DNA from 3 places in the Clostridium sp. CM041 genome. Region 3 is predicted to be linked to each of the others. Evidence: predicted binding sites of a transcription regulator. Region 3 holds the regulator's gene; each other region holds the start of a gene.
What was found. Region 3 encodes LexA, which represses DNA repair genes until DNA is damaged. Its sites were predicted from a motif close to CNAACANNTGTTNG; they were not measured.
Positions count from the first base shown of each region.

Region 1 (11,044 bases), 1.3 Mb from region 3:
CTTATAACTATTTCAGGATCCAATAACCCCGTAGGTCTTATTACTTGTTCTGCCACATTCTCACTATGCTCTGCTTCATAAACGTTTGGAGTTGCACTTACAAAAATCGTTTCATTCATTGTACCCTCAAACTCCTGAAAAGTTAGCGGTCTATTATCATAGGCTGACTTAAGTCTAAATCCATATTCAATTAAATTAGTCTTTCTTGATTTATCCCCACCAAACATAGCTCTAACCTGCGGAAGAGTTACATGGCTCTCATCTATAAACATTAAGAAATCCTTAGGGAAATAATGCATCAATGTTTGAGGTGCTGTTCCAGCAGCCCTACCATCTAAAATTCTAGAATAGTTCTCTATACCAGTACAGTAACCAACCTCTCTCATCATTTCAATATCATAGTTTGTTCTTTGCTTAAGTCTTTGTGCCTCTAAAGCTTTATCCTCTGAAGTAAGCTCCTTCAACCTCTCCTCAAGCTCCTGCTCTATTTGAGCTATGCCAAGTTCTAATTTATCCTTGGATGTAGCAAAATGGGAAGCGGGGAAAATAGATACATGTTTTAGGGTTCCAATAATCTCTCCTGTAAGAGAATCAAATGATCTAATCCTTTCTATCTCATCTCCAAAAAACTCTACCCTAATTCCTTCACTTGACGACGAAGCAGGGAATATATCTATAGTGTCACCTCTCACTCTAAAGGTTCCGCGAATAAAATTAATATCATTTCTTTCATACTGTATATCTACTAAATGTCTTATTACTTCATTTCTATCCTTTTCCATGCCAACCCTTAATGACACTGTAAGTTTTTTATACTCCTCGGGGTTACCAAGTCCATATATACATGAAACCGAAGCCACCACAATAACATCGTTACGCTCTAGTAATGCCGATGTAGCTGAATGTCTTAATTTATCAATATCATCGTTAACAGATGAATCTTTTTCTATAAATGTATCCGTCTGTGCAATATAAGCCTCAGGCTGATAATAATCATAATATGAAACAAAATACTCAACACAGTTATCAGGAAAAAATTCTCTAAACTCTGAGCAAAGCTGTGCTGCTAAGATCTTATTATGAGCAAGCACCAATGTAGGCTTTTGAACCCTTTCAACAATATTAGCCATGGTAAAGGTCTTTCCTGACCCCGTTACTCCTTTAAGAGTTTGAAACTTTTTACCTTCTTCAATTCCACGCACAAGGCTATCAATTGCCCGTGGTTGATCTCCAGTAGGTTCAAACTTTGAATGTAACTTAAACTCATGCATAAAATCACCGCCTTGTATTCCTTTTTCTGAACATTTGTTCGTTACCTCCATTTTAACTATAAATTTTTCATATGTCAATATATCCTATACTAATTCACAAAAACTATTCAACTACTATAAATTAAAAAAATCTAAAGATTATAATTAACACCATTCATAGTTCTTCCAACAATACTTCTTGCTAATTTACCATTAAAAATTTTCATTAGTTGCATTTTATTCTAAATTATAAATATAGATACTATATATATATATAATCACCTATTTGCATATAGACAAAATTAACAATTAATATTAGTTGATTCTCATTAAATAATAATATACTGCATAAAAAAAATATTTTAAATGGAGGAATTGTTGTGAGTATTATGAATTCTGTAGAAAAAGGTGTAAAATCTAAAATCATGGAGACTTTAATTAATTATCTAGAAAAGAACCCAGAAAGAAATGTTGACAAAATTTTTGATACTATAAAAAAACTAATAAAAGATGAGTCTCAACTAAAACAAATAGATTTTGTCTATAGTTATTACAAGAGTAACCCACCAACACATGAATATATACAAAATATATTAACTAATACAGACACAAAGTGTCTTAAGAAATTGGTTACTAATTTCTTTGCAAATGCAAATTGGTATGCTGGTGCAAAACGCAGCAAATTTTTAACTGATGAAGATACAAAAATACCATTTGTTTTGCTAATAAGTCCATCTATGAGATGTCCTTTGCACTGCGTTGGATGCTATGCATCTAATTATAGTAAGGATACTGATATTCCACCTGTAGAAGTAGAGAGATTAATTAAAGAAGCAAGAGATTTGGGGATATACTGGATAATAATACTTGGGGGTGAACCTTTCTATAATGACTATCTGCTCGATATATATGAAAAATTTGATGACATGATGTTCTCCCCGTTTACTAGTGGCATTCTTATAACTGACGAAATTGCCAATAGGATACAAAAATGTTCAAATGTATTCCCAATGCTCTCGATTGAAGGCTTTGAAGAAGATACAGAAGCAAGAAGAGGAAAGGGTACATTCGCAAAAGTTATACATGCTATGGATATGCTTAAAGAAAGAGGAGTTTTATTCGGAGTTTCAACATGTGTTACAAGAACTAACATAGATGATGTATTATCTGACAAATTTACTGATATGCTAATTGAAAAAGGTTCTAAATTAAGTTGGTATTTCTTGTTTATGCCGGTAAGTTCACATCCACAGTTTGGTATGATGCTTACACCAGAGCAGAGAATAAGACTTGGAAGAAGAACTAATGAAATAAGAACAACAAAACCATATTTTACAATTGATTTCTTTAATGATGCTCCACTAGTAGGGGGATGTATAGCCGGCAAATACTTCTTTCATATCAATTCGAAAGAGGATGCAGAACCATGTATATTTGCACATTTCTCAACAGTTAATTTAAAGGGAAGACCATTAATTGACGCTTTTAGGGATCCTTTCTTTAAAGAATTAAGACATAGACAGCCCTATAACAAAAATATGTTAAGGCCATGTATGATGATAGATAATACCAATGTAATAAGAGATGTATGTCAAAAGGTTGGCGCTAAACCAACTGATGCTGCTGGAGATGTTATGCTTAATTACAAAGAATTCCATGAAAATATTGACAAGGTTGCAAATGCTTTTACACCTTATGCCGATAAAGAGTGGAAGGAAACTTTTAATGAAAAAGGAAATGATGAATTATCAAAAGGTTAATAGTGTAGTCCGTATGAACTTTCTCCTGCGTGATTCCAAATAAGAGGTTGAAACGTGAAATTCCATTAAGTAATTCTAATCTTTTCGAATATAAAATTCCCTGGCGCTCACATTCGGCGTCCTGTCTCAGGTTCGCTAGCCTGACTTCCTGTCAGGCTCACGAGAATTTTATATTGGAAAAGAAGAATTTCTAAATGGAATTTCAATGTTTCTGCTTCTCTTATTTGGAGTCACTTCCGGAGAAAGTTCATACTATTATGCATATCTATATCCACATTGTTTTTCTCAAGCTGTTTCATATATAATAAAAAAGAGAAAAGTATATATTATTTATTAATACAGTATAAGTAATATATACTTTTTCGCACAAAAATATTTGTTATAAGCCTGGTAGGTTGGGATTATCTTGTGAAGGAATTTAACGACATTTCAGCTCCGCAGGAGATGAGTTAATACAAAATTTATAGAAAATACACAAAACAAACAAAATAGACATTATATTGACACCTCGTTGACACCCTCAATTGCTATGATTAAAAGATAGAATCGATAAAAATAAATTAATGAGGAGATATTAAAATGAAAATTATATCTATAAAAAACAAAATTCTATCTGGCTCACTAACAGTTGGAATACTTTTATCATCTGCCAGTACAGCTTTCGCAGCGACTTCTAACCCATTAAACATTGATAGAAAAGCTTCTTTAACAACTGAATGTAAAAAAATAGATACTAAAATAAAACAGGGTTTAGGCGCAAATGTTGAAAACCTTGTAACTGCTAATACTATAACTCAAACTGATGCCAATAAAATTAAAGCTGTACTAAATAGATCTGAAGGTTCCGAAAAAACTAAAGCTATTACTACTCAAGGAAGTAAACTATATATGGATAGTAACAAGATAACTCATATAAATCCTCTAACATCACTTGTAAGTAATGGGACTATAACTCAAGCTCAAGCCGATAAAATTATACTGAAGCAATTACACCTATACCACACTAGGGTGTTACATAGTTTACTTTAAAAATCCACTCAATATGAACTTTCTCCTGCGTGACTCCAAATAAGAGGTTGAAACGTGAAATTCCATTAAGGAATTCTAATCTTTTCGAATATAAAATTCCCTGGCGCTCACATTCGGCATCCTGCCTCAGGTTCGCTAGCCTGACTTCCTGTCAGACTCACGAGAATTTTACATTGGAAAAGAAGAATTTCTAAATGAAATTTCAATGTTTCTGCTTCTCTTATTTGGAATCACCTCCGGAGAAAGTTCATACTATTATGCATATCTATATCCACAGGTTGGATGAAATCCAAGGGCAGAAAAAAAAGTTATCCACATTATTTACCACAAGTTGTTTCCTATATAATAGAAAAGGAGCTTGCCAAGGGTATTTAATATTTAAACAAATATACTATATTCATACATTAAATACAATATAAAGTTGAAGAGGTGACTGTTTTGGATGTTGACATTAAACTAGATTCAAATTTCAAAATTCCTAAACTTATAATTTATACAAGTGAAATTACAAGCCAAAAATCTATAAAGGAGATAACTTTAAGTTACCTCCTTTATAGATTTTATTATTCTGCTTTTACAGTAATCCTGACTAGAACCCTCATTTGCCTTTAAGATTAAAATCTAAAACTTTTGACAACGAATTTATGTCTCCTTTAAATGGGAAATAAAGTACTTTGGTTTCATTTTCAAAAACCATAAAAAATGGCGTGTCATTTTCGGGTATAATTATATAAACTTCATTTATAAGTGCGTTTAAACATTTTCTTTGTACCTTGACAACGGGGTCAAGCGGAATTTTAATTGCATAACCATCATCTGTAAGAGGATCACTTTTAGCATAGATATTATCAACATTCTTTATAGAGCTTGCAACCATATTATGAATTTCTGGATTTAACTGGACTACTTTCACCACCTTTTCTTGCTTTGGATCAAAAATTTCAACATATTTTAATCCTTCAGCACGAACCACTGTTGAATTAAACAACATAATAAAGAAGAACATAACTGACAGTATTTTTTTAATCATAAACATCACCCATTTATTAATGTTCCCATAATGAATTGTAGTTATGTTACAGGGATTTATTTAATAAAAAATTTTTAAAATTTATTTATCTAAAATCACCGCTTTTGAATATTTAAGAAACCCCTCATCCATATTTAAAACTATCATTCCTGTTTCATTCAAATATTCAACATATGACCTAAGCATTCTTACTATTGTTGTATATCTATATTTGCTTTTTACATTAATATTAAAGCTTATAATAACAGCATTTAGGATATCCTCCATTGTCATAGTACCATCTATGACATTATATATTCTTAATGCTCTATCCTTATAAAAACTTATATTGTCAGCTATAAGTCCTGTAATATCATCAAATATACCTTTGTGTGCCACTACATATTTGCTATATTTTAGATCATAAAGTTTTAATTTACTTAACAAATCCACACTCAGTATATAAGCGTAAGGCATTTTAGCCCCCCTCATGACTTCATAGCTTATGAGTGAATCTCCCAAATACGCAACATCATCAGGAGTAGTAATGCATATATGTGCAGGACTGTGCCCTGGTGTATGAATAATTTTAAATTTAACACCACACACAGTTACGCTATCTTGGTTATCCAAAATCATAATATCTGTTTCACAAACCATATCTCCAAAATGCTCTAGAACATCGGATAATGTTTGGCTACTGTAATAGAGCTTTAGATTAACCGTTGAACTGCAAATAAGAGCTTCATAGGATGGCATAGCAATAATACAGTTATATTTTTCCTTCAAATATGCATTATTTCCTACATGGTCTATATGAGCATGACTGCAAATTATGGCGACTACCTTAAAGTTGTTTTTTAAAAGAAGCTCATCTATTCCTTTTCTTTCTCCTTGTGCCCATCCTGAATCCAACATAATAATTTCTTCATGATTAATTTTATAAAAAGGTATGTATGTCATTCCAGTATCAATACAAAATGTATTTCCCTTTATTTCTTTTATCTCCATATATTCACTTTCTTCCTTTTATACTCATTTATGTGATTACCTATTAATGGCTATGTATCTAATATATAATGTAATTGAAAACATTATAACAAAATACCTTAGATTTCTCTAAGTCATTTTGTTATTTTATAAACTATTATTTTACTAAAGTAATACGTTCCAGTGTTAAAAAACTGTATGGTGTTGTTTTATCATCATCAATATAACCAGTTTCTTCTTCTCTAATATTCCACTCCAAATAATTCAGCTCTGGGAAGAATACCTCAGCATCATATTCCTTATGCACTTTTGTTAAATGTATTTTACTACAATGGGGCAATAATAACTTATAAATCTCTCCTCCACCTATAACAAAATATTCTTTACTGTCTTCTAAAGCCTCTAATAATTCTTCCTTAGAATTTAAAACAGTAACTCGTTCATCATTTACTACAAAATTCTTATTTTGAGTAATAACTATATGGTGTCTTTGAGGAAGAATACCCGGAAGAGACTCAAATGTCTTTCTTCCCATTATAATAGTATTTCCACTTGTAATCTGCTTGAATCTTTTTAAATCTTTTGAAAAATGCCAAAGTAATTTATTATTTTTCCCTATAGCAAAATTTTCTCCAATAGCAACAATACACGTAAGCATTATACAGCCACACTCCCCATATTTATTTTCCCAAGGTGTTTATAATCTATTAGTTTAACATCTTCAGGTGTAAAGTCATAAAAGCTTTTAATTTCTGGATTAATCCAAATCTTAGGTGCTTCTAAAGCTTCTTCTTTTCTTGAAATCTGTAATTTTAAACCTTCAATATGATTTTCATATACATGTGCATTATTTATAACATGAGTAAATAATCCTGCTTTGAGTCCTGTAACATGTGCTATCATATGAACTAATGATGCATATTGACTTGTGTTAAATGGAATTCCGAGGGCCGTATCTCCAGACCTTTGTATTAACATACAATTCAGCCTTCCATCAGTTACATCCCACATAGTTAAAAAACAGCAAGGTTGAAGCGCCATTTCAGGAAGATCTTCTATATTCCATAAGTTCATCATCATTCTTCGGTCTTGAGGATTCTTTTTTAAAGCCTCAATAAGTGTATCAATTTGGTGATACTTAGCTATTTGAAACCCATACGCCTTCCCTATTGTGCCATCTTCCAAAGCCCATTCATCCCATATATGTACATTTTGTTCTTGAAGTTTTTTAACATCATTAGATTGGTCTTTGAAAATCCAAAGCAATTCTTTTACTGCAGTTTTAAATGCAACAAATTTAGTCGTTAATATTGGAAATTCTTCTTCTAAATCAAATTGCATAATTTGGTGAGGAAGTTTTAAAGTTGCAACCCCAGTACGATTTTGGTCATAATATCCTTTTTTAATAATTTTCTCTGCCATTTTAATATATTGTCTATCCATTTCATTTGACATAATTTATCATTAGTGAGAAAGTATCCATTAAGTATCCAAGCCCACTAAATATTCACTTCCTTTCTATATTTCTTTTTTATTATATAGCTCAACCCTTATTTAGACTTTTTTAATATTAACGACTCTTTTTTCCCATTCCACTCTATCTTAACTAACATATCCCTATCAGTAGCTTTTGGAAGTCCTGCCGTCAGTTTCAATTTGCCAGCATGCACCTTACTATTATGATTTTTAAATTCGCCACTTTCTCCTTCATTATACGTATCTATAGAGTACTTAACATCTTTTACCAAATTACCATCTATCCCAGTGTACTTAAATGTATAATATGTGTCATGTGAGTTTTCATTACCATCGATTTTATACCCTACAGCCCAATTTGGACTCTTACCTTCATACTTAATTAAAACATCTTCAATGTCTAAACGTAAATTACTTGCAAGTCTAGAAAGTGCTTTGCAATTACTTTTGTCATTAGGATTTATAACTATATAATGTAAATAATTATATATAAGTTCCCTCTTTTCAGTAACAGCTTTCCACCTACTATTAGTTGTATTATTTTCTGATATACAGGAATTAAGTTCATTTATCGCGTTAAATAATTCATTACTATTCTCAACATTAGCATACGAAGTCGAATTTAATAAATTCAAAGCTGTATGTAGGTTAGATGATGCCATTATATAATAATAATTTTTTTCATTCTCGTTTAGTTTACTATAGTCCTGTGCAAAACAATATTGGGCGTCAGATAAACTGAATATAAATGATTCAGTCGCAGTTTTTTCTTGCTGCTTTAAACTAAGAAAATTATAAGCCCCAAATATCAAACTAATTATTAAAGCTATTATTAATAGATGCTTTTTCTTCATTAGAATTTCACCTTTCATACAAATTATATTTTATATTTTAGAATCTAAACAAAGAATTTTTTTTAATATTATGATATATTAAGTTACAATTGAGTTTTAATTATAACATAAAGTATGCCTTTATATCATACATACTCTTCCCTCATCAAAACAACACACTTGTCATTTTTTTATAAATAAAAATTGTTGATTCGTGTTTTTAAATTTTATTTTAAATTGCTTTGGCTATAAAAGATATTATATGTGCTGCTGGAACTAATAAAAGCTGGGCTAAAATAGTACCCACTATTAATCCTCCAACAATAAATATTATACATCTATCAAATTGCAATTGACTACATTCTCCTTTTAGTACATCGTCTGTCAGAATCGATATATATGGATCTACGAATATAACCATAAGTATTGCTGCCATGCCCGTTATCACACCTGATAATGTACTGCATGTACTTCTTAGTTCTGGATTTAAACATCCTGCATACAATGATGCTAAAACACCAACAGTTGCTATTGAAAAGGCTATGGTGTTAATTAAAACTATTTTCTTAGGTATCATTTTAAAACTTTTAAATTGTCCCAAATTTTCTTTTCTAGGTTTTGTAACACTACTTTTAAACTGCTCTATTCCTGATTTTGAAAACGAGTGTAATAACAATTTAGCTATAGAACGATTATAACTAAATGATTCTACAAGTTTTCCAAAAATTTTTATAAATGTTGGCATGAGTGCTGCGCCAATAATTGTTGCTATTGTTGTAGAAAATAGAATCCATCTAAATGTAGATAATAAACTTTGAGGGTCACCGGCTTTTATAGTCTCTTCAATCCTTTTAGCTAGTAATGGTGCTTGTACTGTATTTGCAGTTCTAGAAATTAACGAAAAAATATTAAATACCGCAAAAGATACCGCTATTCTTCCCGTTCGTACACCAACAATTCTTACAGAATAGGCCAGTGTTGAAATTATGGAAATGATAACCGTAAGAATTAAAACAATTATTACTTGTTTAGACATATACTCCCCTCCGTCTTCCTTAATTTTTCTTAATATACTATTACGTCTTTGTTTCATTATATCGAATTTCAATAAACATTTCCAATATCATTATCATTAAACATGTATATGATATAATATCTAAATGTGTCTTAAAATCATAAATGGGTAAGGAGATATACATTTGGAAATTATAAAGTCAGTTTTCTATTTTGTGCTAGCAGGTATATTTGAAATAGGCGGAGGATATCTTGTTTGGTTATTTTTACGCGAGGGTAAAAGTCTTTGGTATGGAATTGTAGGCTCGATATTATTGATATTATATGGCATTATTCCTACACTACAGCCTCAAAATGCTAACTTTGGCAGGGTATATGCAACTTATGGGGGAATATTTATTGTCCTTTCAATCTTGTGGGGATGGAAAGTTGATAACGTACTCCCAGACAGATTTGATTTAATTGGCGGAGGCATTGCACTAATTGGGGTTATTATCATTATGTATGCTCCAAGAGGATAAAAAAAATTATTGTCTTTTTTAATAAGCATCAAAAAAATTAGTGCAGTTTCTTATTATCTTAAATTTTTCTTTTGAATTCTTTAAGGATATGAGAAACTCCAAGCCCCAGAAACCCACCTGCTGTTGCCCACATAAAATTCCCTGTAACACATCCAATGGCTGTTCCTAACATCATACAACCAATCATTAGCCTATCATATTCTTCACCTTCATCTTAATCATCTACACTATCAGTGCACCCTATATTTTTATCCTTTACTAGATCATCTAACGTTATTTCAAATAAATCACTCAATATTATCAGTTTATTTATCTCTGGATATGTTTGCCCAGATTCCCATTTCGAAATTGACTGACGAGATACCTTTAATAACCCTGCTAGTTGTTCTTGTGACAAACCTTTTTCTTTTCTTAACGTTTGCAATTTTTCTGAAAAACTCAACTTCATCACCCCACCTAAATAATACCCTAACATCAGCTAGCATACTAGCAATTTCCATTTGCTTTCTTGTCAACTTACGGTTGCAATTACTATAGCAACCTAAAAGCGACTGTTTGTTAATATAATTACTCTTCGCTAATACCGTTTTTCTCTTACTCTCTTCATGGTAATAATTACTCAAAAGTAACTGTACCCACTAAAATTAAAAATGGAAAGAGCATAATGTGGATTTTTAGACTTAATTCTTTTTCTTAGAGAATGCTAACAAAAGTATATATTGCGTAGAATGCGTTCGAACACTTAGCGACGTGAGCGCATTTCAGCAATATATACTTTTTGTTATAGCATTCTCTAAGGCTCTGAAATTTTTAAATTATTAATGTGCAATCCCTGAATCAACCTTTTGCTTTGAATTAATGTAAATACTAAGGTCTTCTATAATATATTCTCTTCCAGTGGTATGCAAAGCTTCATAGCTCGCATCAATATAATCAAAAACACGATATCTGTTAAAAAACTCTAAAGCTTCCTTGCCTTTTAAACCTTTTTCATTTTTATAATTTTCTATACAATATACTAAAAAGTCTAATTTTTGTTCCATTTTATGCCTCCTCTGGAAAAATAATTTTACCTGTTTTTATTTCTTCAACATAGAGACTATAAAGGGTAGGCACACTTAAATGCCAAACTTTCGTCTCCTCTTGCTCCAGCTTTTCATAA
Region 1 is NZ_CM143648.1:2,925,687-2,936,730, reverse strand. It holds gene uvrB (excinuclease ABC subunit UvrB) at 1-1,271, opposite strand, end outside; gene ACWJJT_RS13880 (radical SAM protein) at 1,631-3,010, shown strand; gene ACWJJT_RS13875 (hypothetical protein) at 3,590-4,039, shown strand; gene ACWJJT_RS13870 (hypothetical protein) at 4,638-5,069, opposite strand; gene ACWJJT_RS13865 (MBL fold metallo-hydrolase) at 5,151-6,059, opposite strand; gene ACWJJT_RS13860 (dihydrofolate reductase) at 6,196-6,696, opposite strand; gene ACWJJT_RS13855 (thymidylate synthase) at 6,696-7,481, opposite strand; gene ACWJJT_RS13850 (hypothetical protein) at 7,589-8,368, opposite strand; gene ACWJJT_RS13845 (lipid II flippase Amj family protein) at 8,580-9,383, opposite strand; gene ACWJJT_RS13840 (YnfA family protein) at 9,547-9,882, shown strand; gene ACWJJT_RS13835 (helix-turn-helix domain-containing protein) at 10,097-10,324, opposite strand; gene ACWJJT_RS13830 (DUF3791 domain-containing protein) at 10,701-10,925, opposite strand; gene ACWJJT_RS13825 (hypothetical protein) at 10,927-11,044, opposite strand, start outside.
Region 1: uvrB (excinuclease ABC subunit UvrB) is a predicted target of LexA. The motif match lies at 1,299-1,312, and genes of this name have one in related genera.

Region 2 (11,044 bases), 530 kb from region 3:
CAACAATATATATCTCTATTTTTTACAGCTTCTTGATATAATCCCTCCATGGCTTCTTGAGTATCTCCATCTAAACATTCATTTGAAGCACTTAATTTTAACTCCTTCTCCATTTTATCAATTCCATCAAGCAATAATTTAAACTGATGAAGTGTCAAAGGTATAATTTTTAAACGTTCTGTACTTAACTCCATTTAATTTTTCTCCTTTTCTTTCTATATGAATAAAATATTCTATAATTAATTCGTCATTTTTTACTAATCTGGCGCAACTCATAGGAATATTATACCATTCGGTTATCCAAGCTGTCACAAATATTAAACTTCATATTTCGGCATAATTTTTAATTTATGTATGTTATAATGCGAATGCAACATATCCAATAGGGGAATATTAAATGAATAAAAACAAATTGTTAGCTAAGGTTGTGCTCATAACCTGTTTCATTTCGATAAGTAGTAACTTACGAATTGAGTAAACTTAAAAGTTATTGGAGTCTACTACCCTAATACCTTTTTCAATGATGGCTTCAGTAAATAAACCATGCCCCTCAATTAAAGTACCACTAAAAGACCCATCATAGATAGTATTTACACCACAAGTAGGACTTCTTGACTGTAATATTGCTAAATCTATCTTTTGTCCCTTAATTTTCTCCATTGCAAGGGCTACCCCTTTGCGATATTCTGCATCTACGTTCTCACCATTCTCAGACATTACAATGCCATTTACTATCTCAGCACATGCCCTTGGGCATTTCATACCTGTCAGCAGTTCAGGACATATTTCAATCACAGTATGTCTTTGTATAAATTCAACTACACTTCTATTCAAATTATTTCCGCCATTATATTTGCAGTTTTGGCCTATTACACAGGCACTTACTAAAATATTCATGTACATCTCTCCCAACAATTCGGATTTATCCACGCATTATATAAATAATGTTTACTTCACAATAATTGACTGTTGCGACAAATACAATTATTTAATTATACTATTATTGCCGTAAATTGGATATAAAAAAGAATGTATGATTTTAACCAAATATTAAATGGCTACATAAGAATTTAAAACTTGAGATTATAAAAATAATCTGAAATTTTCATTAACTACGAAATAATATTTTTGCGTATGCTACCCCAAATTTGCTTTTAAAAAGTAAGCAAGTAGTATATAATAAATATAACGAACTGATGTTCTAACATGAGTAAATTAAGATTAATAAAAAGGAAGATGATTTATGCTATGAGTAAATTAATATTTCATATTGACGCAAATAGTGCCTATCTATCATGGGAAGCTGCGTATAGACTTCAACAAGGTGAGCAGTTAGATCTTAGAACAGTACCATCTGTAGTAGGCGGAGATGAAGAAAGCAGGCATGGAATTGTTTTAACTAAATCAATGCCTGCTAAAAAATTTGATATTCACACAGGAGAGACGTTATATAGTGCAAGGGCTAAGTGTCCTGGAATAATAATTGTACCTCCAAGATATTCATTATATATGAAATGTAGCGAGGCTATGCATCAAATATTTTTAGAATACACTCCAATTATTCAGCGTTTTTCAGTTGATGAAAGTTTTTTAGATTTTTCTAATATGGAACATTTATATCCTGACTATTTGAAACTCGCTGAAACTATAAAAGAGAGGATAAAGAATGAGCTTGGGTTTACAGTGAACATAGGGATATCAAATAACAAACTGCTTGCAAAGGTAGCAACAGATTTTAAGAAGCCAGATAGAATTCACACACTTTTCCAAAATGAAATAAAAGATAAAATGTGGCCATTACCTGTTGAAGATTTATTTATGGTAGGTAGAGCGACAGCACCTAAATTGCACAATTTAAATATTAATACTATTGGGGAATTAGCAAATTATAATTTAGATATTTTAAAGAATAAATTTAAGAGTCACGGTCAAGTTATTTGGAATTATGCCAATGGCATCGAATTTTCAGAAGTCCGCAAGAGCAATTATATTAAAGTGAAGGGTATAGGCAATTCTACAACAATAGCTTTTGATGTGGAAGATAAAGACACGGCTCATAAAGTATTACTATCCTTATGTGAAACAGTTTCCATGCGTTTAAGAGATTCACACAATTGTTGTACTGTGATAAGTATAAGCGTTAGGGGTAGCGACTTAATATTTTATTCTCGTCAAAAGAAAGTAGCTGTAGCAACTGACTCTACTCGCAAAATATATGAAATAGCATGCTATTTATTTGATAATGTTTGGAAAGGTAATCCAATAAGACACTTGGGGATACATATCACAGACTTTTGTAGTAATGAGTTTTATCAGTGTTCGTTACTAGATAGTTTTGATTATGAAAAAGATAAAAAGATAAATGATACCGTTGATAAAATAAGATTAAAATATGGGCCAAAAGCTGTAGTTCGGTCTTGTTTTCTTCATTCAGGACTAAATAGTATGTGTGGTGGAATGGCAGATGGTGAGGAAGATTATCCATTAATGAGCGCAATACTTTGAGGAGGTTTATAATAAATGAAGGTTTTAGCATTACCTATAGAAATGGTAAGGAATTTAGCAATTAATAGTTTTGTACAATATTGGTTTATATATGGAGAAAACTAAATATATAATGGTGGTGTAATTTATTATGAAAATAATCGCAAAACCTATCGAAATGATTTGTTGGTTTGATAAAAAGGGTATTATTCATCCTTTGAAATTTAGATTCGAAAATCTAGATGACTCCAATTCTGTAGTGAAAGTAGACAGGGTCATAACCAGGGATAAGGAAAAATTGGCTGGAAATGAAATGTTAGTATTTAGGTGTCAAAGTATTATAGCAGGTATAGAAAAAATATATGAACTTAAATTTGAAGTTAGAAGTTGTAAATGGATGATCTATAAAATGTGAATGAATATAACTAATTACTATAGACATAAAATTTACGGCATTTCTAGTTTGCAATTTACTTATATTTTAAAATTGAGAGCAAAAATTTTGCTCTTTTATTAGTTAATTTAGAGTATACTACAGACGAACGCTAACTAATAGCCATAAAGTTTATTGAAATTGCTATTTTGTTAAAACCAAGGTAGATATAATACTTTCAATGTAATAAGTCATGCTAGGCACATTGTAAGCTATAGCTCTTGGCAAAGGCATTTTGTGCAAGAATTCACACAACAACAGATGGTTATTTAAATATTAGTAAAAATCTTTACACCTTTATAAAAAGTGTTATTTTAAAAGTATTATCTGTATATTCTGTATCAATATCCCCGCTATATTTAGATACCACAGTTCTAATGATATCCACGCCATATCCATGTATTAGGTTATTTTTTTTATTAGTGATAAATCTCAGGCCATTTACTTTTATCTGATTTATCTTTGAGTTTTCAACCTCATAAACAAAATATCCTTTATCTGTATTTGACTTAATATTTATAAATCTGGAGTTTTTATCTTGTATTTTTGAACATGCATCTATTGCGTTATCAATAGTATTAGAGAATATGCTACATAAATCTGGTTGAGAAATATTTAATTGCTCAGGAACATAAATATTTATGTTAACATTTATACCTAAATCAATAAGCTTTTTGTGTTTGTTATTCAAAATTGAATTTACTACTTTATTCTCACAAAATGTATGAATTGACATAGAGCTTATACTTTCTGTCACATTGCCTAAGTAATGCCTTGCATCTTCAATGTTACCCTCATACAAAAATGAGTTTATAACCCCTAAGTGATTTTTCATATCATGCAATATTTTCTTTGTGATATTCTGATTTTCTTCTATATCCATATAATGTTCCATCTGCATTACTAATTGTTTATTTAAGGAGTCAGCTTCGGAACCTAAAGCAATTTCTTTAATAACATAAAACGTAGCAATAATGCCAAAAATATATAAAGTCATTATCGTAATGACAATGAGGTTGTAAAAGGTGGTTACTTTAAATATAAAAGGAACAATGCTAAAAACAATGGAGATGAAGGTAGCTAAAGACATAATACATATGAGTGCCCATATTTTGCTAGATAAAATTTCTTTAGCCCATAATACAACCTTATAAAGAGCAAAATATATTAAAATAAAAATCAGAACTCTTAAAGAAGATTCAATTATGTCATTAAATCTATATTTGTAGATTGGGAAAAAAGAAGCTATTCTAGCAGCCAACATTTTCACACTTACAGAGATAGTTGAAACCATGGACACGGCACAAATCCTTTTTATTTTTACGTCTTTATAAAAGATTAATCCTATAATCAAGTAGATAACAAATGAATATATAATATTTTCGATATCTCCTGACATAATAGGTATCATACACATCACAAATAAGGCAAAAAAATTTAATGCAGAAAACATTTTCGAGTCTCTTTTCGTTAAAAATGCATTAAGTAATTTAAATAAAATAATTGTTTCTATAAACGAAATAATAATTAAAATAATGATTGGAATAATAACTGCAATTATCTTCATAAAGCACCCTACCTCAGTATTTGTTTTGCAAACGTTATTAAAGTTTTTTTATATCTGTTTCTACTTATTGGAACGTTGTATCCAATTGTAGTAATAGCATGATTTTGCTCAATGCTATTTATATTAGTTAAGTTTATTAAATATCTTTGGTGACAGCGTATAAAATTTCTATTAATAAGATCTTTTTCTACATCATCAAGCTTTGAATAAAATTCATATTCCCCCTGCTTACAGATTAGTCTAATAATCCTCTTATCACTAAAAAAATACACAATATCCAAAAAGTTAATTTTATGAGTTTTATCTTTAAAATTTATTATATACACATCACTATTTATCATATCCAAACTATCGAGAGCTTCTTTAAATACCTTAGCTATTTTGTCAATTTTAAAAGGTTTTAGTATATAATTGAAGGCTCTGACGTTATAGCCTTCGAATACATATTCCATAAGTCCTGTTACAAAAATAATTATAGCAATTTTATTTGTTTTTCTGATTATTTTGGCAGTATCTATTCCTGATATCTTTTTCATTTGAATATCTAAAAATATTATATCAAATTTATATGAATTGTTTTTTATGGTATTTATAAGCTGTTCTCCGCTTTCATAATCGTTTATTTTAGCATCAAGGTTGTTTTCTTTAATCTGGCCTGCCAGAATATTTTTTAGCATATTCCTTTGTTTAAATTCGTCTTCACATATAGCGATTTGTAACATAAATGTTGTTCCTCCAATCTTTTAAGAAAATCTTTCTAAATTTACTCTAATAATATTATAACATGATTTAACAGTAGTATTTTACAATTTATACAGCGTTAATTATGAGATTTCCACAAACATTACCAAACGTTACAAAATAACTACCAAGCGTTACAACACCTCAATTTATGAGATTGAACTTCGCATATTAACATGCTAATATTTCCTTATAATATAGAATGAGGAGGAGAAAAAATGTTAGAAGTAAAGAGTTTAAAGAAGACTTATGTATCAAAGGGGGGTGAATATATTGCTCTTAGGGATATTGATTTGAAAGTTAATGAAGGCGAATTTGTGGCTGTTATGGGGCCGTCTGGTAGTGGTAAAACCACACTACTTAATTGTATATCAGGATTTATACATGCAGAATCGGGTCAAATTCTTTTGGATGGAGTAAATATTTTAAATATTAATGAGGATAGGCTTGCAGATGTGAGACAGAATAAATTAGGATTTGTATTTCAGGATTATATGCTGATTAATGGACTTACAGTAATTGAAAACATATTTCTGCCCCAAATTATTGCCAGTAAGGATATGAAGGAAATGATGAAAAGAACAGAAGATCTTATGGAAAATTTCACAATAGAAACGATAAAAAATAAATATCCTAACGAAATATCAGGTGGAGAAAAACAAAGAGTTGCAATAGCGAGGGCACTTGCGAATAAGCCCTTAGTTCTTTTGGCAGATGAACCAACAGGAAACTTGGATTCTAAGTCAAGTTCAGCAGTAATAGAAACTTTTATAGATGCAAACAAAAATCTAGGAGCAACAATATTTATGGTTACTCATGATGCTTTTGCAGCATCTCATTCAGATAGAGTAGTGGCACTAAAGGATGGACAAATTGTCAAAGAACTAGTTAGAAACACACCTCCTAGAGAATTTTTAAATGATATTTTAAATTTTATGAAAGGAATAAATGGTGAGACTTATGACGCTTAACACTATTGCTAAAAAATTATTTAAAAATAACATAAAGCAATACGCTTTGTTTATTTCATCAATCATATTTGCAGTTGCAATGATTGGAGGATATGGAATTCTCCAATTTAGTCCAACAGTTACCAAAGTACTCACGGATGATGGTTCGACGCAACAAATTACGTTAAGCATGTTTGCATTTACAGTAATAGGAACATTTGTATTTGTAATATATGCTTATTCGTTATTTATAAGATATAAGTCAAGGGAAATAGGTGTTTTCATTTCTCTTGGAATCAGACGTAAAAATGTATGCAAAATTGTTATAAAAGAGCTGAATATAATTTTCCTAACAGCTACATTATTGGGATTACTCTTTTCAATATTAATTTCATGGCTAAGCTGGACTGTTTTAACCTTCTTTCTAAAAACAGAAGAAACAGCTTTTTCTATTGGATGGACTGGAATGGCTATTGCAATTTTATTTTCAATTTTATGCATGATTATTACTAGAGTACTAACTTCAAGGTATATCAAAAAGATAGACATAATAAAGATACTTAAGGCTGAAGAACAGGTCGATGATAATAAAGGTGATAGTTTCGTTTTGGGTTTAGTTGGTATAGTAATGATACCTGCAGGGATAATTCTATTTACTTTAAGCACTAAGCTATATTTTTTAATAGCATCTTTAGTTGGATTGTATTTATTCATAGTACAGATTACATCCATAGGTGTTTTGTTTAAAAAAATTAGTCCTAGCTATTATTACAAAAACATTGTGTTTTTTAATTTGATAAAATCAAAGAGAAAACAATATACTTTACCATTATTTGTCTCGACTATTCTAATTGGAGTTGGAATTTTCGGTGTTGCTTTTACTTCTGTTCCAATGATATCGGGTATTTTAAGTACAATCTATGTTGATCCCTATGATTATATGGTTAAAGTAGGATTCCAACAAGGAGATTTTAATGAAAGTGATATAAGAAAATTAGCAAAAGATAATAATGTTAGACTTAAGGATTTCAAGAAGTTTGATACGGTCATTTTAGGTGAGTTCTTTAAAAAATATAATGAATGGGGCCCTATCAATTTTGTAAGTGAAGAAACAGTATGTAACCTTACTGGCAAAGATTTTGATATTGAGCCAGGGTCTTATATTAATATTATATCTGCTGACGAAAACAGTGATTCAAGTAAATATAGATCACAATCTATTGGGCCTATAACACTACTAAATCCTACTACCAAGAAAGAATTCACTCTTAATAATAAAGGAATAAAATTTATTGATAAGATTATGAATCAAGATACGCAATTTGAACGAAAAAGTTTTTACGTTATAGATACAGCTTTGTTTAATAAGCTGCGAAGCGAAATGCAAAAAGAGTATATATTTACAACTTATGTATTCAATACACCAAATTGGAAGGAAACAGGTGGTTTTAGTAATGCATTATTTGATTCAATAGTTAATGCTAGCGGAGGGAAATGGTGTCCAAACTATAGCACCGGGGTTATATTTGATAGAATAAGAGCACAAAGACCAAACGAACCAGTAAATTATGAATATAAGGTGTATAAGGAAAATGGTTTTGAGGCAAATAGATTGTGGTCATTTATTCCATATTCAAGATATCACAACGTTAATAGTAGCATATCTGATTTTGCTGTTTATCTATTGCTTACTCTATATATTTCTATAATCGCAATTGTTTCAGCAATTATGACAATTGGTCTTAAGATATTAAATACAATGTGGCAGGATAAGTTAGTATATAAAAATATTACATTCCTTGGAGTAAGAAAAACTAAGATAAAGTCAATTATATCAAAGCAAGTTGCTTTAATATACTTCATTCCAGTAACACTAGGAACTATTATCACTTTATTTATATTTAAGTCAATGATGGATACTAATGCTTGGGCGTTCCCCAATATATCATTTTTATTTGCTTGTGGATTATCCTTATTAGTAGTTTTAATCCAAGTTGGATTATTTTTTGTAATTAGAAAGCAGGCTATTAAAGAATGTGTTAATTTTATAGATTTGTAAATTAGAAAAAATGTAACAAAGTTATAGAAGCAAATGTTTTAAGAAAGGTGAGTTGAGAAATTGGCAGGTAATATTATGATTATTTATAAGTGTCAGAGTGTAATTGACGGAGCTGAAAAGTTATATGAGCTAAAGTATGAGATGGGTACTTGTAGGTGGATATTATTTAAAATTTAGATGTCAGACTATCAATTACTGAAATAATATAGCCTGTACACATTATATATTTTATTAGTTTCTCATATTATGAATTGTGATTAATATGTTATTTTAATCATTAAGGAGAGAGATAAATAGAAGGGCACCTGGGCAGTTAGGTAGGTTTATGGTAAGTTGTATAATGAAATGACCGAAGAGTAACAAAAAAATAAAGACTCAAGAGAAATACTCTTGTATAATGTTAAGTGACTAAACCAACATATACGGGAGGATTTCAAATGAGTCAATTAGATTTTATCACACAGAGCAGAAAAGGTAAACACATAACATACGAGGAACGCATAAAGTTAGAAGCTTTACACAAAATGGGACTTAATTCAACTCGTATTGCGGAGCAAATAGGTGGGCGCTCAGAACGTACAATAAGGCGTGAAATTGCTAAAGGAATTGTAGAACTATTGAATAGTGACTTAACCACTCGAATGGAATATAGCGCAGAAATTGGGCAGTCAGAGCATGACAAACAAGGTGCCGCTAAAGGTCCTGCATTAAAAATAGGAAAAGATCACAAATTGGTGAGGTACTTAGAAAAAGCTATTGGTATAGATGGCGAATCTCCGTATGCAGCTATTCAAAATATCACAAATAAAAATCTACAATTTGAAACAACTATTTGCTTCAAAACTGTGTATAACTATTTGGATAATAATTTGTTTTTAAATATAAGTAACAAAGATCTGCCTGTTAAAAAGAATGCTAAAAAGAGAAACTATAAAAAAATAAGATCAGCGTATAACAATACCAAAGGAACTAGCATATCGGAGAGACCTGCAGCGGTAGCTGCACGTGATGAGATAGGCCATTGGGAAATGGACACTGTAGTTGGCAAACAGGGTACAAAAACTGTCTTAATGGTGTTAAGTGAAAGAGTAACTCGTAAGGAGTTAGTCTTTAAAATACCATCTAAATCACAGGCGGCTGTCGTGAAAGAATTGGACAAATTGGAGCGTAAAATGGGAATGTTATTCTCAAAAACATTTAAAACAATCACCTGTGATAACGGCTGTGAGAACCTTGATTTCGAGGGTATTGAGAACTCAGTAAGAAATAAACGAAAGAGAACTAAAGTGTATTATGCTCACCCATATAGTTCATGGGAGCGAGGCACAAACGAAAATATCAATAAAATGATACGACGATTTATCCCAAAAGGTGTGGATATTTCAGCATTCTCTAAAAAACAAATTATGCAAATACAGCACTGGATCAACAATTATCCAAGAAGGATTTTCAACGGTTTATCTGCCAATATGATGGAACAGAAAACCATTACAACTTAACATTATATTTTTCGTGAAAATTTCGGACATTTTATATTGCAATCTACAGTTAGGTAGGTTTATTATGTATGATTATATGAAATTAATGGTAATCATGGTATGATATAAAATATATTTTGCGTCTAAATTCTATAATACGGCGAGGCAAATGGTATGAAATTAAATTTTCAGATTGGGTATTCCTCTTATATGAAATTGATAAAAAAGCAAATAAAAAGCGGAATTTGAAATTGAATATGCGGTCCCTGCTAGATACTCAGATAGATATAGCAATAAGCGCTATTTAAATGTGAAAGATGTAAAAAAATTAATTATATTAGGTGGTGCAGAATAAATATGAAAATTCAAAACAAAAAGACATATAGAGCAGTGCTTATTTTAGTAGCAATAGATCAGGTTATTAAAATAGTAATTAACAACAAGTTTCTTGACAAGAGATCTACAATATTGCCTCATTTGCTATATTTTGAGCCTATGTTCAATAGGCACTATTCATGGTTTAATTCTATGTTACAATTAGGTGTCGGTAAATATATACATATTTCACTAGTGGCAATTATGAGTATATTAATATATCTGTTTTATCAATATTTAAATAAACAATTTGGAACTAACAAAACTATTAATAGCATGTATGCTTTTATATTTTCTGGTGCTATGTGTTCATTAATTGACAAGATTTTTTGGAACGGTAGTTTAGATTACATATTAGTAAATGGTTTTTTCACGTTTGACTTAAAAGATGTATATATTAATATTTTTGTTGGGTTGCTAATCTTAACATTGCTCTTAAAAAACAAAGTTTTAGACCAAATTGATGATAATATAGTAAAAGATTTTACTAAATATATTCTACGAAAATTATAAACATAAATTACATCATTGAAAGAATAAGAATTATTAACAATTGTAGTTAAGTCACATTGTTCGTAAATCTCGTAATAAACAATTGCAACATTACTTGAGAGAGCAGACGAAATAGACAGATTGTGTCATATGAATTGATACTGTCTTAGGAGGGGTATTATGACAAGGAAATATAATTTATACCAAATTGACTCATTCACTAAGGAGAAGTTTTCTGGAAATCCAGCTGGAGTAATAACAAATGCTGACGGATTAACTGAAGCTGAAATGCAGAAAATAGCTAGGGAACTTAATAATTCTGAAACAGCATTTATTCTATCTTCAAATAATGATGAGTATGATGTTCACATACGGTTTTTCACCCCAACAAATGAAGTGCCAATTTGTGGACATGCAACTATTGCGGCTCACTATGCCCGTGCAATTGAAAACAGGCTTGTTACT
Region 2 is NZ_CM143648.1:1,137,815-1,148,858, reverse strand. It holds gene ACWJJT_RS05500 (GNAT family N-acetyltransferase) at 1-194, opposite strand, end outside; gene ACWJJT_RS05495 (2-thiouracil desulfurase family protein) at 481-897, opposite strand; gene ACWJJT_RS05490 (DNA polymerase Y family protein) at 1,249-2,505, shown strand; gene ACWJJT_RS05485 (hypothetical protein) at 2,636-2,899, shown strand; gene ACWJJT_RS05480 (sensor histidine kinase) at 3,207-4,484, opposite strand; gene ACWJJT_RS05475 (LytR/AlgR family response regulator transcription factor) at 4,493-5,206, opposite strand; gene ACWJJT_RS05470 (ABC transporter ATP-binding protein) at 5,444-6,196, shown strand; gene ACWJJT_RS05465 (FtsX-like permease family protein) at 6,174-8,234, shown strand; gene ACWJJT_RS05460 (IS30 family transposase) at 8,672-9,733, shown strand; gene ACWJJT_RS05455 (signal peptidase II) at 10,070-10,600, shown strand; gene ACWJJT_RS05450 (PhzF family isomerase) at 10,760-11,044, shown strand, end outside.
Region 2: ACWJJT_RS05490 (DNA polymerase Y family protein) is a predicted target of LexA. The motif match lies at 1,190-1,203, and genes of this name have one in related genera.

Region 3 (11,044 bases):
TATATAGGTAATGCTGGACTTAATAAAGATAAGTATACTCCTCATAAATTAAGGCATACATCTGCTACTCTTATGTATAAATATGGAAATGTAGACATTAGAAGTCTACAAGAAATATTAGGCCATGAAAATATATCTACCACCCAAATATATACTCATGTAGATAATGATAAATTAAGAAATGCGGTTAAGTCAAATCCACTTTCTGATGAATAAAAAAAAGTATATATTACGCGTATTGCAATACGGTTAATGCATTATGCGTAATATATACTTTCTAATACTTATATTTTTTTTAGTCTTATAAGTCCAGGAAATTCTTCTTGAAGTAATCCTGAGTTATCATCTTCATTTTCAAGTAGCTCTTTTGCCCCGTCTATGTCATCTATAAATTCCCAAACCTCATTGTTTTCAGGTATGAACTCATCTTTATGTAGTTTTAAAAATTCATCGCTGGCTACCACTGAGTCATAATCTTCAAGTTTTGGTAGTTCATCATTTTCATTTTCATCATTATCTACTTCTTCCGCTAAATTAATTTCAGACCTGTCACAAATATTTTCGTCTACCTCTTCTACCCCTTCAATCTCATTATCCTCAAAAACTTCATCAATTTTTATAGCTTTTACATCGTAACCTTCCATTTCTAAGCATTTACCGCAATTATTACATTTCTTATTTGAATTTAATTCACAGACTTCACATTCTCCACAACTATTACAAATTTTCTTATTATTAAATATACAATTTTTAGACATACAACACTCCAATCTATTTATTTCAAATACTTTCATAATAGACTATTATAGCAAATATATTTTCAATAATCAAACACTAACACCCCTTAATAATGACTTATGTATTCATACATAATAATATATAATTTTTTATTTTTATTAATAACTATAAAACAGAACGTAAGTTTGATGTTATTACATTTATATGGTATAATTATACTATGAATGGGAGGCGTTTACATGTTAACTGAAAAAAAAGATAAGCAAAGTGAAATATATAACTTTATAAAGAAACAGGTACAACTAAAAGGATATCCACCTTCAGTCAGAGAAATATGTGATGGCGTAGGATTAAGATCTACTTCGACTGTTCATGGGCATTTAGCAAGACTAGAAAAAAAAGGATTTATCCGTAGAGACCCTACCAAGCCTCGTGCAATTGAATTAATAAAGGATTCTGTCATAAGAAAAGAACTTATAGATATACCTATTATAGGGAAAATCACTGCTGGCAAACCAATACTCGCAGTTGAAAATGTTGAAGATACATTTACACTTCCTTTAAATTTCACTAAAACCAATAATGAACTATTTATGCTTAAAGTTTCTGGTAGCAGCATGATTGAAGCAGGAATATTGGATAAAGACCTTGCTATAATTGAGAAAATCAATACCGCTAAAAATGGCGATATAGTTGTAGCTCTTATTGATAATGAAGCAACTATTAAAAGATTTTTCAAGGAAAAAGATCATATAAGGCTTCAGCCTGAAAATTCAACTATGTCCCCTATCATAGTTGATGACTGTGTAATTTTAGGTGTACTTGTTGGTATTTACAGAAAGTATTAAATATCCACCTTTAAAGATTTTATGTAACAAAAAAGTCCTGCAATGAATATATCAATTGCAGGATTTTTTTATTCTATTATTAAGTCATAAATATTTACTTTCTAGTTCAAATAACTCTTGAAAGTGCTATTAGTATTCCAATTTTAGCATGATCAAACGTTAATCCACCCTGTAAATATGCTATATAAGGCTCTCTTATTGGAGCGTCTGCAGATAATTCTATAGATGCTCCCTGAATAAATGCACCTGCTGCCATTATAACCTTATCTTCATATCCTGGCATGTCCCACGGTTCACATTGAACAAAAGAATCAATGGGAGACCCCTCTTGTATACCCCTACAGAAATTAATTAACTTTTCCTTATCATTAAATTTAATTGCTTGAATTATATCACTTCTTTTATCAGTATACTTAGGAAGAACTTCAAAACCTGCAAGTTCCATAATTCTTGCACAGAAAATAGCGCCCTTCAATGCTTCCATAGCTATATGTGGTGCTATGAATAGTCCTTGATATAAAGAACGCATAACTCCAAACGTAGAACCACATTCCCCTCCTATTCCAGGAGTTGTTAGTCTGTAAGAAGCTTGTCGTACATATTCTTCTTTACCTGCAATATATCCACCTGTAGGTGCAATTCCACCACCAATATTTTTTATGAGGGATCCAGCAACTATATCTGCTCCTACATCTGTAGGCTCCGTAACATCAATAAATTCACCATAACAATTATCTACAAAACAAATAACCTTTGGATTTATAGCTTTTGCAGCGCTTATAATATCATCTATTTCAGAAATTAATAATGCTTTTCTCCAGCCATATCCAGTAGATCTTTGAATATGAATTAGCTTTATTGACTTATCTTCAATCAGTGTCTTTTTCATTAAATCAATATCAACTTTAGAGTTATCGTTTAATTCTAATTGTTTATATTTTACACCATAATCTTTTAATGAGCCTATATCCTCCTTAGCATTTATACCTATTATATTAAGAAGTGTATCATAAGGTGTTCCGCATACCGATATCATGGTATCATTAGGTCTTAAATTACCAAATAAGGACGCTCCAATTGCATGTGTTCCATTTACGAAATGCGGCCGAACGAGTGCACTCTCACAATTGAAAATTCTTGCATATACTTTATCTAATGAATCTCTCCCAATATCGCCATAACCGTATCCAGATGAATTTGTAAAATGGCATTCGCTAATTCGTTCATCTTGTAGTGCGGTCAAAACCTTAAGTTGATTAAACTCTCTTATTTCATCAAGAATTTTAAACTCATCTTGTACATCTTGTATTGCTATATCATAGAGTTTTAGCGTTTTTGAACTTATTTTATACTTCTTTTGAAGGTATACTTTTGTTATGTCTATCATGATTCCAGGTCCCCTTTTTATTATGTATATATTATGTGTTTTAAACTTTAACTACCGTAATAATAGTAACATAAATAATACCGATGTAGAATAGTTTTATTTATATATCAATCATATTAGTATGTATTTAATTGTCTCTTTCTTTACTATTACAGCACCGCAGGTGATGATTTAACTTTTTCAATAATCTCTTCAACAGTTTCCTCTAATTCTTTTCCAACTTTTTTATACTCAATTTCAAATTTTTCATTTTGATTTTTCATAAAATACATTAACGCATAATAAGTAGGCTTAAATTTATCCTTTAGCTTAAATTCAGCTTCATTAAACATTTTAAATAAGGAATTGTATTGTTTTTTAGCCATTAGAAAAATTAAATATTCATTAATAGATTTATTATATTTATCTGTATTATTAGCTGATCTTAAAAATAAGCGAGCTTTTTCTAAGGATTCTTCTATTCGATCATTAGAAAGTAAGGTTTCAGATAAAACATAAATGGTATTAAAATCATTTTCATTTTTTTCATTTTTTTCATTTTTTTCACTTTTGTTAATTAGGTCCTCTTTATTGCACCAGCTTTCAAAAAAACCCACAAGCCATTTCACCTGCTGTTTTTCTTTTTCTCCCCCAAACCTCATCATATACCATATGTTAAAAAATCGTTCTTTTATTTTGTACATATAATTTTTCTTATTTACAGGTGTTTTATTTATTACTCCGTTTTTTTCTAATTGATTTAACTGAGCGGATACTTCTTTACTTTGCATTCTTATTTTATCTGCTATTTCTTTTGTGGTTATGGCATCAAAGCGTAAAGCTATAACATCAACAATTTCCTGTTGCACTGGAGATAACCTATCCATTGTATGTTTATAAAGAGGTGTTACTCTATCTAGTAATGTATCTAATTGTTTAAATACGGGTCCGTTGTCAACATTTAAAATATCGAAAAGTAATGCCATGATTCTTGGCACCCCACCTGTTAACCGCCTTAAAGCTTCTATTTTCCCACTGTTACTTTTAAGTATCTCATTTATACCCTTCTTATTAAAAATTCCACCTAACTTTTCAAAAAATTCCACAGTTTCTTCTGAATTTAATCCTTCTAATTTTATCAGATTAAAGAAGTTATAGAAGGGATTACTATAATCAAAAGTAAATTCTAAAACTTCTGAAGATGCTCCTATAATTCGAATTTCAGCAGAGGTTAATAGAATTTCTCTAAGTTTTTGCTGCTCATAGATTTTAAACTTCTTTAGAATACCGAAAGTATCATCTATTAATAGTATTAATTTTTTATTTTTTTCTTTAAGTTTTTGCTCAAGTATTTTAAAGCATATATCTTCGTAGTCTTCTACCTCTGCATATTTATCCATTTCATCATAAAGCCCTACAAACTCATCATTTTCCATTTCAAGATTCGCAGCCGTTACCTCCCAAAGTTTAAACAGTCTCCGTATACTGTATTGCTCCTCAGGAAATATAACAGGGATAAACTTTGCTTTTAGCTGCTTATCTCCTTTTATTTCAAAGTATATTCTTTTTAATAAAGTTGTTTTACCATATCCTCTTTGACCTTCTATGATATAATGCTGCTCTGGATATTTCATGTCAGAATTTTTTATATCTTTAAAAATCTTTTGAAATTCTTTTTTCCTTATTACAAATCTATCAACTAATTCTTGATGCGATAAATTATTGGGATTATAAAAACTTAAAGTACTAGTTTGCATTTTTTTTACACCACCACATTCTTAATATAGGAGAGGTAAATGTATATAATTTTTCCTCCTCATCATTATTTATATATCCATCATCAATAATAGTATTTAAGAGATCTTTATATGTTTCGCAAAGATTATATTTTACAGCTAAATCATATATTTCGTTATAAGTTATCTTCTTAGCTTCTGTTATAGCTATTATGTTTAATACTTCTATAATAAACTTATAGTCATTATTTTTGTACACCTTAAGCCTCTCATGCCAACTGCTAAATTTATTATTTTCCTCTATCATCCGTTTAATTGCTATATCAACCGATTTATTATATATAGAGCATATTTGATCTTCATCATAAATATCCTGAATTTTATCCATAGCAAGTTGAATATAAAAAGGAATCAACCACTTAATTTCATGTAGCATATGATTTATAGTAGCGGTATCCATTGTGAAATCAAGCCCTTTAAGTAGTTCATTTATAAGACTTTTCCCCTCTGATTCACTTAGTGGAGTGACTTTTAAAATATCTAGATCATTTATAAACTTTGAAGAGTCCATTCGTCTTGCAATACCCTCGAGGCTTATGGACCCTGTATATATGAATTGAAATTTATTATTTATATCACTATTTTGTCTTAATGCTCTATTACTTTGAAGAAGATGAACTGCATATGTAGTGCCTTCATTTTGTTGAATATTTTCTATCGTTTGAGCAAATTCATCTATCATTATAATTAATTTGTGCCCTTCTAAATCAATAGATCTCATAATTTCTATAAACTTTTCATAATAATTAAGTTCAATAGTCTTAGTAAACTTAACAGTGTCTATGCCTACTTCGTCAATACTTTTAAAAATGGTTTTAGCTAAATCTTTAATTGAATTTATTACTTTGTCTCTTTTCTTTATTGAATCGCAATTTAAAATGGCCTTTACAATTTCCTTATAATACTTATTTTCGTTGTAAACAGACTCCGTAATTACATAGATTATATAATATTTATCCCTTGGGTTATCTTCTATATACCTCATTAAAGATGTTTTCCCAACCCTTCTTGGAGCTGAAATTATAATACTACTAGCTGAATCGATTTTTCTCCATAATTTATTTATTAAAATAGGTCTTTTAAAAAAATTTTCACCTCGTGCAGCTTGCCCTGTTGTAATTTTCATAATTAGCACCTCCGCAATTACTTATATTTACAATTATATCTAACAAAAAATATTTTGTCAAGCATTCTAACAAAATATTTTTTGTCAAAGTCAAACCCCTTATTCACTTTTTTTACAATTACTAAACAATTTAAGAAACATGTAACCTAACTACTTAAAATAATATCTGAGGATTACTATAGCAAATAAAACTTCCTATTAATAATATCAATCCTAAAATTCTAATAATTAAGATAGTTTTTTTAATCCCTAATTTACTAAATGTTTCTGGTGTTCCAAATGGGAATACAATAATACAGCACTTAATATCATAACGCCTACACATATGTTATTTTCTCATTTTATTATTTATGCTCTTTCCATAAACAATCCCCTATCTTCATTTCAGTAAAAACAGCCTTAAAAGAATTTTTACTTGGTGAACATGCAAGTAACCCAATATTAATTTCTTTTTCACCTTCAAACAAGTGGAAAATCCGCATCTGTTTGAAATTTACACCATCAAAGGAATTTTCAAGACAATAATCACTCTCTCGTCTGCTTAATCTATACCACATACAATTTACAAATGCTCCAATATCCGTAGTTGCCCAATCAGAATATCCATGATTTGTTACCACACTTCCAAGCCATGCAGTATTATTGTCATGAAATTCTATTCCTGCCTTTACCCAATTTTCACTGTTTTGATAAATTGCAACTCCACATTGGTCAAACAATGCTGTACTATTAAACTCTGCCTTTACTGTAAATGAAAAATATCTTTCATCTGTTGTAATATAAAGAACATGAGCATTATCATTTCTAAATCCATAATAAGTTCTTTGCCAAAAATCAGTGTTAGGGTCTGTTATAATTTCAACTCTATCTCTTCCAATTACATAATTTCGAGGTTTAAAAAACCATTTTTCTTCTTTATCACTAATTTCAAACATCTTAATCCTCCCCCAATTCAAATAACTTTTAATACATAATAAAATACAACTGCGTCGTAACTAATGTAATATTATCATAATTTACCACACTTTGGAACAATTTCCTCATAAATAAAGACCATACATTGTTTATATATACGCAACACTAAAATCAATTGTCCAAGCCATTTATATGTGAATTAGTATAGATAAACAAGCAATGTTGGCGCTACTACGATAATAATAGGGACGACTCATAGTCCCCACTTCATTGATATATCAATAATGTGGAGACTCAGTACAAGAAACGGAAAACAGTCCCATTTCAATAACTCTGTTACTTTATCTTTGTTTCCTTCAATATCAAATTTATCATCAAATCAACAAACTTGTCTGGTTCGTTTCTCCATGGATCGTGCCCTGAGTGTTCAAACCAAATGAGCTCTTTAGAAGGGGCTTTTAGTGAATTGAAATAATCCTCAACCAATACTGGTGACGCGTTGACATCGTGACGACCTTCCATAAAGTACACTGGAACATCTAACTTTATAGCTTGTTTACGTAGATCTAAATTGTATAACTGAGGATAGACATGATTAAAAGTAGTAACTAAACCAAAAAAATAATTTACTTTATCGCATAACCCATACTCAGTACCTCCAATTTCACCAAATGTATTATATCCTGCTCTCTCAATTTCAGAATTTTTTGTCATATGTTTACTCAAGTACTGTGAGAGGGTAGAAAATTTCCAAACTACATCTTTACCATGGTATGGTGGCAGGCCTTGATTTTTCATTTTTTCAATTTGTTTTATATCTCTGCTATCTTTTGCCATCTTAAGCACTAGTTCATACATACGGACATCGGTTTCAACGAATTCAACCATCTGACCAGTACCAATAAAAGCAGAAAATAGTTCTGGGTAACATTGCACAAGCAATATACCTAGTGCACTCCCCCACGACTCACCAAGTACATATACCTTTTCTTGTTTAAATCTATTGCACAGGTACTGTGTTAGCTCATGTCCATCAGAAATATATCGCTCAGGGGTAATTGATTTAAGAGGTACAGCATTAATTGACTTACCCGCCCCTGGTTGATCCCAGTTAACAACCACATAATTATCTTCAAGTTTTTTTAGTTGCTCTCTGGTTGCGGCTAGCTGTGTTCCACCGGGACCACCAGCTAGAAAAAGTAGCACCGGATTATTTTTATTTTTTCCACGAATAGTTATCCACTGATCACTACCACCTAGACTTACTTTCTCTAAGGTAGCAATACTACCCACTAATGGTTTGCCATTATCTCCAAGTATAGGTGGCGTGTATGCCATCCACTGGCTACATAGTATAGAAACAACATTCACAAATAATAATACTACTGCTACAATCAACTGACTCCGCAGTTTCAAAAGCCAGGGCGTTATCCTTGCTTTTTTACGTGTACAAACAGCAATAATTACTGCAATCAAAATTGAGATGAAAAGAGTTGCTATTGCTACAACCAAAGAAAGTATCAATATTAACGCAAACCCTAACTCTATAGGGACAGTTTTCATTGTAATCATAAGATGTGGGCGTATAACAATAATATACAAAGCGATTATAACTGCTGTGAGTAGCGGTAAAAGAAAACGTAGTTGAAGCAACAAATTGGTTTTTGACCCACGAGAAGTTGTATCTTTTTTAAATAATGATTTCATATTAGTCTCCCTTCTACAAATATTTAGTCTGTTTTCTCAGATACTTCCAATTCTTATTTGACACAAAAAATGGATTAAATATATCTTTTGCGATTTCTGAAGGCATTCCAATCCCATTATCCTTAAAGATAATAACGACTCCATCACCCTGCTCAAATAAGCTGATCATTAAGAGTGTTCCTTTGGGATTATATTTTATTGTATTAGAAACAAGATTTTGGATTACTCTATTCATCTGCTTTAAATCGATGTCAATAAAGATTTCTTTTTCTGGTATCTCAAAATCATATGTAAATTGTGCCTTATCAAATGTAGTTATAAAAAAACCTATTTCTTCCCTCATATACTCACATATATCAACTCTGGTTTTATTCAATAAATATTTCGAACTTTCCATTTTAGACAGCTCAAATAGGTTAGTAACTAAATTATTTACTCTTACGCTGTTTTCACATATTACTTTCATGTATGTACGGTATTCTTCTTTTGATAAATCAGGTTTGTTATAGCTAAACTCTGCATAACCCATAATACTTGCAAGAGGGTTTTTAAGATCATGAGAAATATTAAGTATAAGCCTTTTACGGTTTTCTTCAGACTGATTTCTAAGATATATTTCCTGTTCAATTTGTTCTGCCATTTCGTTAAATATATATTCTAATTCTCCAAACTCATTTTTCAAATTAAGCTCAACTCTTGAAGAATAATCTCCATCTTTCAATCGAGAAGCACTGTGACAAAGTTTCTTTAATGGGCTTATAATGCTTATAGATGATAGCTTTGAATATATCACGGTGCATATTGCAAGCAGTATGAAGTAAAGTAAGGTAACAGCAACAATAACACCAACTACTCCCTGTTTATCAACGGAATTGTATTCTTTGTTGTATACGAAATTCAAATCAATTCTAATAGAAGTTGGAAACGTCACTACCAGCCAAAATTGCTTTTTAGAATTATATTTAATACTATAGCTATAACGTCTTTCAATACTTTTACTCTTCATCAAAAAATCAGTAAACTCCGCTGTGGTAAGTTTACCTTTTGAAATAGTGTTAAGCCCTAAAGAATATGCAACTTCATAATCGGTGTTAATTACCTGTACACCGCCGCCATTATAAATAACCTGTTCTACGTCAATCCTTTTATAATCATCCTTCATTAGGCTTTCTGCAGTATAATTATTCTTAGCAAGGGTCTTGGATATAACATCGTTTGTAAAACCTAAAAGCATAAGTGCGAATAGAGCTATCATTATGGAAATAATAAACATGAGGACATAGTTTGCTAAGAATCTGCTTTCTATTTTTCTGTTCATAAGCTAACCGTGCTCTGTTTATGAAACTTATATCCAATACCCCTAATGGTTTTGACATATTCCGGATTTCTTGGATCAGTCTCAATCTTATTTCTGATATGACTTATATGCACCATAATGGTGTTATTGTCACAATAAATATCCTCATCCCATACTGCCTTGTATAACTGCTTTCTGGTAAAAACCCTTTCCGGATTCTCCATAAGGTACTTAAGCAACATATATTCTTTTGCATTCAGTACCACCAGCACATCCTCTTTATAGACGCAGCAGGCATCTTTATCCAAGCACAAGCTGCCATACTTTATTTTGGAGAATGCGTGCGTATTTTGCACCGAGTATTCAAGGTTTCGCCTAAGCTGTGCACCAACTCTTGCAAGCAGTTCTGGCATGCTAAACGGCTTTACTATGTAATCATCAGCACCAATCCCGAGTCCTAAAATCTTGTCCATATCATCACCTCTAGCGGTTAGAAATATGACAGGAAGATTACTTGTTTGACGGATTTTTCGTAGCAGATTGAATCCATCCAGTCGTGGCATCATAACATCAAGGATAGCAATATCAATTGCTTTGTTTCGTATGATTTCTAAAGCCTCAATGCCATCCTCTGCAGCAAATACAGAGTATCCCTCCTGCTCAAGCTCTAACTTTAAAAGGATTCTGATGTCCTTTTCATCTTCTGCGATTAATACATTCAAAAAACCACTTCCTCATCGTGTATATTTGTTTGCGCTGATATCAACATCTACTCCTCCTTAATTAATGCCTACCTTTAAACAAAATAACTTTTATGTTTCCTCAATCTACATTTACGCTTGTTCAACAAGCAATTTAATATTTTCTTCCGTTGAAAGCAAGGCATTTTGTATACTATCGAGCTTTTCTTTCAGTGAACCTATTACATTTTCTACATTGTTTGCAACACGATGTACACTATCTAATGATTCACAGATCCTTGATTGTACAACCCAATCAGATATAAGACCATCAATAAAATAATCTGCAAATGTTTCGAAAGACCCAATATTTATATCTATATTCATTATTAAATTCACATCGGATAATTCATTTTGGAATCGTATCAATGCAATTTTTGTATTATTTGCATATTCCTTAGCTTCATCAATATGTGAGTGCTTAGCTGCAGTTGCAAGTAAGCCTCCTCCTAGTATATCCCATGTTCCCCAGCCTTCAGCGCTTTCAAGAGAATTTTTTACCCGTCCAAGT
Region 3 is NZ_CM143648.1:605,474-616,517, forward strand. It holds gene ACWJJT_RS02960 (tyrosine recombinase XerC) at 1-216, shown strand, start outside; gene ACWJJT_RS02965 (hypothetical protein) at 285-758, opposite strand; gene lexA (transcriptional repressor LexA) at 978-1,586, shown strand; gene ACWJJT_RS02975 (methionine gamma-lyase family protein) at 1,693-2,973, opposite strand; gene ACWJJT_RS02980 (ATP-binding protein) at 3,123-4,709, opposite strand; gene ACWJJT_RS02985 (ATP-binding protein) at 4,699-5,874, opposite strand; gene ACWJJT_RS02990 (DUF1349 domain-containing protein) at 6,219-6,809, opposite strand; gene ACWJJT_RS02995 (alpha/beta fold hydrolase) at 7,126-8,496, opposite strand; gene ACWJJT_RS03000 (HAMP domain-containing sensor histidine kinase) at 8,510-9,814, opposite strand; gene ACWJJT_RS03005 (response regulator transcription factor) at 9,811-10,515, opposite strand; gene ACWJJT_RS03010 (hypothetical protein) at 10,627-11,044, opposite strand, start outside.